DNA from 2 places in the Dactylosporangium sp. NPDC051484 genome. Region 1 is predicted to be linked to the other one. Evidence: riboswitches for the same ligand, from Rfam matches in the RefSeq annotation. Region 1 holds a riboswitch; the other holds the start of a gene.
The links. A riboswitch is a leader RNA that binds a small molecule or an ion and turns the genes downstream of it on or off. The one in region 1 is predicted to bind thiamine pyrophosphate.

Region 1 (3,395 bases):
GCCCGCCCGGCCGCCTTCGCCTTGCGCCCGAGGCCGGCCTCGGGGTCGATGAGATCCCCGGCGACGGACAGGTGCGCGTCGACGGCCTCGCGGGCGATGGCCAGGTGCATGATCTCGGTCGAGCCCTCGAAGATCCGATTGATCCGCAGGTCGCGCAGCATCTGCTCGGCCGGGATCGCGCGCTCGCCGCGGGCGGCGAGCGAGTCGGCGGTCTCGTAGCCGCGCCCGCCCCGGATCTGCACCAGGTCGTCGGCGATCCTCCAGGCAAGCTCCGTGGCGTAGAGCTTGACCAGCGCCGCCTCGATGCGGATGTCGTTGCGGTTGTCGTCGGCCAGGCGGCAGGAGACCTCGAGCATCGCCTCCATGCCGTACGTCGACCCGGCCATGAACGCGATCTTCTTCTCGATCGCCTCGTAGGCGCCGATCGGCCGGCCCATCTGCACCCGCTCGGCGGCCCACTCGCGCGCCACACCGAGGCACCACTTGCCGGCCCCGACGCACATCGCGGGCAGCGACAGCCGCCCGGTGTTGAGCGTGCTCAGCGCGACGCGCAGGCCGTGGCCCTCGCCGCCGATGACGTTCGCGGCCGGCACCCGCACGTCGTGGAAGCGGGTGACGGAGTTCTCCAGGCCGCGCAGCCCCATGAACGCGTTGCGCCGCTCGACCGTCACGCCGGGCGCGTCACCCTCGACCACGAACGCGGTGATGCCGCCGCGGTGCCCCTCGCTCCTGGGCACCAGCGCCATGACCACGAACAGCGTGGCCAGGGTGCCGTTGGTCGCCCACAGCTTGACGCCGTTGAGCAGGTAGTCACCCTCCGGCGTCGGTACCGCCGAGGTGCGCAGATTCGCCGGGTAGGAGCCCACCTCGGGCTCGGTGAGCAGGAACGCCGACACCTCGCCGCCGGCCAGCCGGGGCAGGAAGCGCTGCTTCTGCTCGTCCGTGCCGACCAGCTTGAGCGGCTGCGGCACGCCGATGGACTGGTGCGCCGACAGCAGCGCGCCGATGGACGGGTTGACCGAGCCGGTGAGCATCAGCGCGCGGCAGTAGTCGAGATTGGTCAGGCCGAGCCCGCCGTACTCCTCGTCGATCTTCATCCCGAAGGCACCCAGCTCGCCCAGCGAGCGCAGGACCTCGTCCGGGATGCGCGCGTCGCGCTCGATCTGCTGGCCGTCGACCTCGGCGGACAGGTACGCGGCGAGCTTCGCCTGGAACTCGGCGCCGCGAGCCTCGGCGGCCGGGTCGAGCTCCGGCAACGGGTCGATGAGATCGAGGCGCAACCGGCCGAGGAAGAGCTCCTTGCCGAAGCTGGGCTTCTTCCACTCGGTCTCGCGGCTCTCCTCGATGACCTTGCGCGCTTCCCGCTCCGCGCGCACCGACGTGGAAACCATGGCCACCCCCAGGTAGACGGTCCTAGGTGTAGAGCAACCTACGGCCAGGTTATTACCCACCGGTAGCGTTCGCCATGCCTCAGGCGAGGCAGCGGGCCAGGATCGCCTCGGCGACCTCAGATGGCGCCTAATCGGGGATCCAGTGACTGATCCCCGCAAGCCGGACGAACCGGTAGTCCGCGTCCACGTGCTCGGCGCAGGTGCGGGCGGCCGTGGCGCCGATGGCCCGGTCGCCGTCGCTCCACACGTACGGAGCGCTCGCGCTGCTCGGGGTCGGTGGTGCGCCGGGTGAGACGCCCCGCTGATCGAGGGCGTGGGTGCGCAGGCCGGCGGCGTGCAGCGCCGGGGTGACGGCCGCCCACTCGCCGCTGTGCTGGGGGAAGCCGTCCGTGCAGCAGCAGTACCGGGTCCCCGTCCATCGGACCACCGGCCACCACGTCGAACGTCAGCGAGCGCGCCGTGATTTTCATGACCAGAGACTAGGGGTCAACAACGTTCACTGTTACCGTCGGAAAACAACTGCACATCCGGCAGGGGAGCGCACAGCGCTGAGAGTGCGGCCGCCACGCGGCGCCGCAGACCCTCGAACCTGATCTGGGTAATGCCAGCGCAGGGAGCTCGGTCACCTCACGCAAGCCGCCACGTCCGTCCGTTCATGCGGCGGGCGTGGCGTCGCGTCTCCTTCTGGTTCACCCCCGAACTAGGAGGTATCACCAATGCAGACCCGTTGGCGCACCGTCGACATCGTCGTCGCGTCGATCATCGCCGTGGCCTTCGCCGCGGTCTTCTACGCGTGGAACAACGTGTGGACCGCGCTGGAGAGCAGCTTCGCGCTGCCGTGGCGCGCCGTGATCTACGGCGTGTGGCTGGTCCCGGCGGTGCTCGGCCCGCTGGTCATCCGTAAGCCCGGCGCCGGGCTCTACACCGAGATCGTCGCCGCGACCGTCTCGGCGCTGTTCGGCTCGGCCTGGGGCCTCACGGTGGTGGTGTCCGGCCTGGTGCAGGGCATCGGCGGCGAGTTCGGCTTCGCGGCGACCGGCTACCGCGGGTACCGGCTGGGCAACGCCCTGGTCGCGGGTGGCCTGGCCGGCCTCGGCGCGGCGCTGTTCGACCTAAGTGTCTACTACGGCGACACCTTCACCGCCGGGCAGAAGTGGACCTACGCCGCGATCGTCGTCGTCAGCGGCGTGGTGATCGCCGGCGCCGGGAGCTGGGCCCTGCAGCGCGCCCTGTCGAAGACCGGTGTGCTGGACCGCTTCCCCTCCGGCCGGGAGCGGGTCGCGGTCTGAGCACCGTCGAGTTCCGCGGGTTCGGGTGGCGGCACGCCGGCCGCAAGGCCTGGGCGGTCCGCCACCTCGACCTGCGCATCGAGCACGGCGAGCGGGTGCTGTTACAGGGCGCCTCGGGTGCGGGCAAGTCCACCGTGCTCGCCGCGATGGCCGGCCTGCTCGCCGAGGACTCCGGCGAGCAGGAGGGCGAGATCCTCATCGACGGCCGCCCCGCCCAGCAGCGGCGCGGCGAGACCGGCATCGTGTTCCAGGACCCGCAGACCCAGCTGGTCATGAGCCGGGCCGGCGACGACGTCGCGTTCGGCCTGGAGAACCGGGGCGTGCCGCGCGCGGAGATCTGGCCCCGGGTCGACGCGGCCCTGGCGGCGGTGGGCTTCCCCTACGGCCGCGACCGGGGCACCGCGGCCCTGTCCGGCGGCGAGCAGCAGCGGCTGGCCATCGCCGGGGTCATCGCGCTGCGCCCCGGGCTGCTGCTGCTTGACGAGCCGACCGCAAACCTCGACCCGGAGGGCGCGCAGCTGGTTCGCACCGCCATCGCCAAGGCGCTGCAGGACCTCGACGCGACGATGGTGCTCGTCGAGCACCGGGTCGACGAGGCGCTGCCGCTGGTCGACCGCACGATCGTCATCGGCGAGGACCCCGACGCGGTGTGGACGCCGGCCGCGCCCGGGTCGTTGCCGATGCCGGCCCGCAAGGCGCCTGGGCCGCCCGGCGA
Region 2 (3,395 bases), on a different contig from region 1:
TCGCGGCGGGCGAAATACCGCGCCAGCAGCCGCCCGGTGACCCGCTCACTCTCGCCGAGCGAATACACGTCGGCGGTGTCGAAGAACGTGATTCCGGCCTCGACCGCGCGCCGCACGAACGGGTCAGCGGCGTCCTCGTCGAGCACCCAGTCGCGCCAGGCGGACGAGCCGTAGCTCATCATGCCGAGACAGATTTCGGAGACCTGAAGGCCAGTCCGGCCCAGTCGTACCTGCTTCATTCTGAAAAGCTATCGCGGTGCACAGCCTCGGACGACTCCATCTTGTCACCGACACCCGGCCCGGCCGCAACACCTTGGACGTGGTGGCCGCGGCGCTGCGGGCGGGCTTCGACGTCATACAGGTGCGGCCCGAAGACGCCGTCACCGACCGGGAGGCCTACGAGCTGACCGTGCGCGTGCTGGCCATGTGCCGCGAGCTCGGCCGCACCTGCCTGGTCAACGACCGGCTGCACATCGCGCTCGCCGCGGGCGCCGATGGCGGGCACGTCGGCGCCGACGACCTGCCCGTGGCCGCGGCCCGGCGGATCCTCGGGCCCGCCGCGATCCTCGGCGCGACCGCTCGCGACCCGCGCTCGGCCCGGCGCGCGGTCGCCGACGGGGCCTCCTACCTCGGGGTCGGGCCGGCGTTCGCGACCGTGACGAAGTCCGGGCTGCCGGCGGCGATCGGCCCGGCCGGGATACGCGCGGTCGCCGAGGCGGTCGAGGTGCCGGTCGTCGCGATCGGCGGGGTCACCGCGGCGCGGGCCGCCGACCTGTTCGCGGCGGGCGCGCACGCGGTCGCCGTGGTGGGCGCGGTCAGCGGCGCGCCGGACCCGTTCGCCGCCGCCGCGGAGTTCGTCGCGTGAGCATGCATCGCACAACCAGCCGCCGCACAACCGGTCGCCCGACCATCGGCATCATCGGGGGCGGGGTCATCGGGCTCGCCATCGCCTTCGAGCTGCTCGAGCGGGGCGAGCACGACATCACCGTCTACGACCCCGACCCCACGCGCGGCGCCGGGCTGGTCGCGGCCGGCATGCTCGCCCCCGCCGCCGAGGCGGTCTTCGGCGAGGAGGCCCTGCAGGCGCTGATGCTCGAGTCGATGCGCCGCTGGCCCGCCTTCGCCGCCCGGCTGCGGGAGCGCACCGGGCGGCCGATCGGCTACCGCACGGAGGGCACGCTGCTGGTCGCGCTCACCGCGGACGACCAGGCCGAGATCGACCGGCTCGTCGGCTACTACCGGCGCGCCGGGACGCCGATCGAGCCGCTCACCGGCCGCCAGCTGCGCGAGCGGGAGCCGCTGCTGTCCCCGCGGGTGCGCGGCGGCGCGTTCGCTCCCGGCGACCACCAGGCCGACCCGCGGTTGCTGCTGGGCGCCCTGCGGGGCCTGCCGCTGCGGTTCGCATCGCAGAAGATCGATGACCTTTCCACAGTACGGGACGATGTGATCATCGTCGCGAACGGCGTCGGGTCGGCGTCGCTGACCGGCCTGCCCGTGCGCCCGGTGAAGGGTCAGATGCTGCGGCTGCGCGGCGCGGAGCCCCTGGTCCGGCACGTGATTCGCGGCGTGGCGGCGGGCCGGCACGTGTATCTCGTGCCGCGCGCCGACGGTGAACTGGTCGTCGGCGCGACCGAGGAGGAGCGCGGCACGGACACCACGGTCACTGCCGGCGGCGTGCTCGACCTGCTCCGCCCGGCCGCCGACCTGCTGCCCGGCGTGGCCGAGCTGGCCCTGGCCGAGACCCTGGCCGGACTGCGTCCCGGCACGCCGGACAACGCCCCGGTCCTTGGCCCACTCCCCGGCGGCCCGCCCGGCGCGCGGACCCTGGTGGCCACCGGGCACTACCGCCACGGCGTGCTCCTGGCGCCGGTCACCGCCGCGGTGCTCGCCGACCTGGTCCTCGACGGCTCTACCACTGTTGATGTCGACGCGTTCGGGGTGGCGCGCTTTACCTGACCCGGCGTCGGCGTTATGGTCGAGGCGTACCCCACGGGAGTCCGGTGCGACCGGGCTGAGAGGGGGGCTGTCAGCCCCCGACCGTCGAACCTGATCCGGATCATGCCGGCGCAGGGAGGCAGGAGTGAGCCTTATGCATCTTGTGGTCAATGCCGTCGCATCGACCGTCGACGACGACACCACTGTCGCCGACGTCGTGCGTGCGCTCGCCGGAGACGATCCGCGCGGGATCGCCGTCGCCCTCAACGGTGACGTGGTGCCGAGGTCGCGCTGGGCGGACACCCGCCCCGCCGACGGCGACCACATCGAGGTGCTGACGGCGGTGCAGGGTGGCTGACGACCTCGACGTCCTAGTCATCGACGGCATCGAGCTGCCCTCGCGGCTGGTCCTCGGCACCGGGGGAGCCACCAGCCACGCCGCGCTCGAGGCCGCGATCCGCGCCAGCGGCACCGCCATGGTCACCGTCGCCCTGCGCCGGCTCGACCCGGCCGCGCCGTCGCTGCTCGGCGTCATCGAGCGCTGCGGCGTGCGGGTCCTGCCCAACACCGCCGGGTGCTACACGGCGACCGAGGCGGTGAAGCTCGCCCACCTGGCGCGGGAGGCGTTCGGCACCGCGTGGGTCAAACTCGAGGTCATCGGCGACGAGGACACCCTGCTGCCGGACGGGGTCGAGCTGGTCGCCGCGGCCGCGGAGCTGGTCGCCGACGGGTTCGTCGTCCTGCCGTACACCTCGGACGACCCGATCCTGGCCCAGCGCCTGGCCGACGCCGGGTGCGCCGTGGTCATGCCCCTCGGCGCGCCGATCGGCTCCGGGATGGGCATCCGCAACCCGCACAACATCGCGCTGATCCGGCAGAAGGTCACCGTCCCGGTGATCCTCGACGCCGGCATCGGCACCGCCTCCGACGCCGCGCTGGCCATGGAGCTCGGCTGCGACGGCGTGCTGCTCGCCACCGCGGTCACCCGGGCCGAGCACCCGGCGCGCATGGCCGAGGCGATGCGCCTGGCGGTGCGGGCCGGGCGGCTGGCGCATCTCGCCGGCCGGATCCCCCGCCGCCTGCACGCGACCGCGTCCAGCCCGACCGGAGGTATGCCGTGGTAGCGCCCGATGAGGCCGCAGCGGAGCCCGGCCTCATCGTCTTCACCGACCGCCAGCAGGCCCGGCGCCCGCTGCCGGAGCTGATCGCGATGGCCGCCGACGGCGGGGCGCGGGTCGTGGTCCTGCGCGAGCACGACCTCCCGCGGCGGCGGCGCCTCAAGCTCGCCGCCGACCTGCGCGCCGCGCTCGACGCGGTCGGCGGAAGGCTGCTGCTGGAGGAGGACCCGGCCCTGCGCAAGTGCCACGACCTCGACTCGCTCTGCGCCGCCGCCGCGGACGACACCGTCGCCTACGCCACGCTCTCGCCGATCTTCCCGACCCGCTCCAAGCCTGGATACG

Region 2: linked by a shared signal. The riboswitch ahead of thiS (sulfur carrier protein ThiS) and the one ahead of AB0367_RS26070 (ECF transporter S component) in region 1 are both predicted to bind thiamine pyrophosphate.

The regions. Positions count from the first base shown of each region.
Region 1 covers NZ_JBFAZX010000019.1:4,573-7,967, reverse strand. The annotation lists gene AB0367_RS26080 (acyl-CoA dehydrogenase family protein) at 1-1,391, opposite strand, end outside; partial or broken gene AB0367_RS26075 (hypothetical protein) at 1,519-1,861, opposite strand; TPP riboswitch at 1,914-2,025, shown strand; gene AB0367_RS26070 (ECF transporter S component) at 2,108-2,680, shown strand; gene AB0367_RS26065 (ATP-binding cassette domain-containing protein) at 2,677-3,395, shown strand, end outside.
Region 2 covers NZ_JBFAZX010000027.1:51,265-54,659, reverse strand. The annotation lists gene AB0367_RS30950 (aldo/keto reductase) at 1-239, opposite strand, end outside; gene thiE (thiamine phosphate synthase) at 257-865, shown strand; gene thiO (glycine oxidase ThiO) at 868-1,956, shown strand; TPP riboswitch at 1,981-2,091, shown strand; gene thiS (sulfur carrier protein ThiS) at 2,090-2,293, shown strand; gene AB0367_RS30930 (thiazole synthase) at 2,286-3,059, shown strand; gene AB0367_RS30925 (thiamine phosphate synthase) at 3,053-3,395, shown strand, end outside.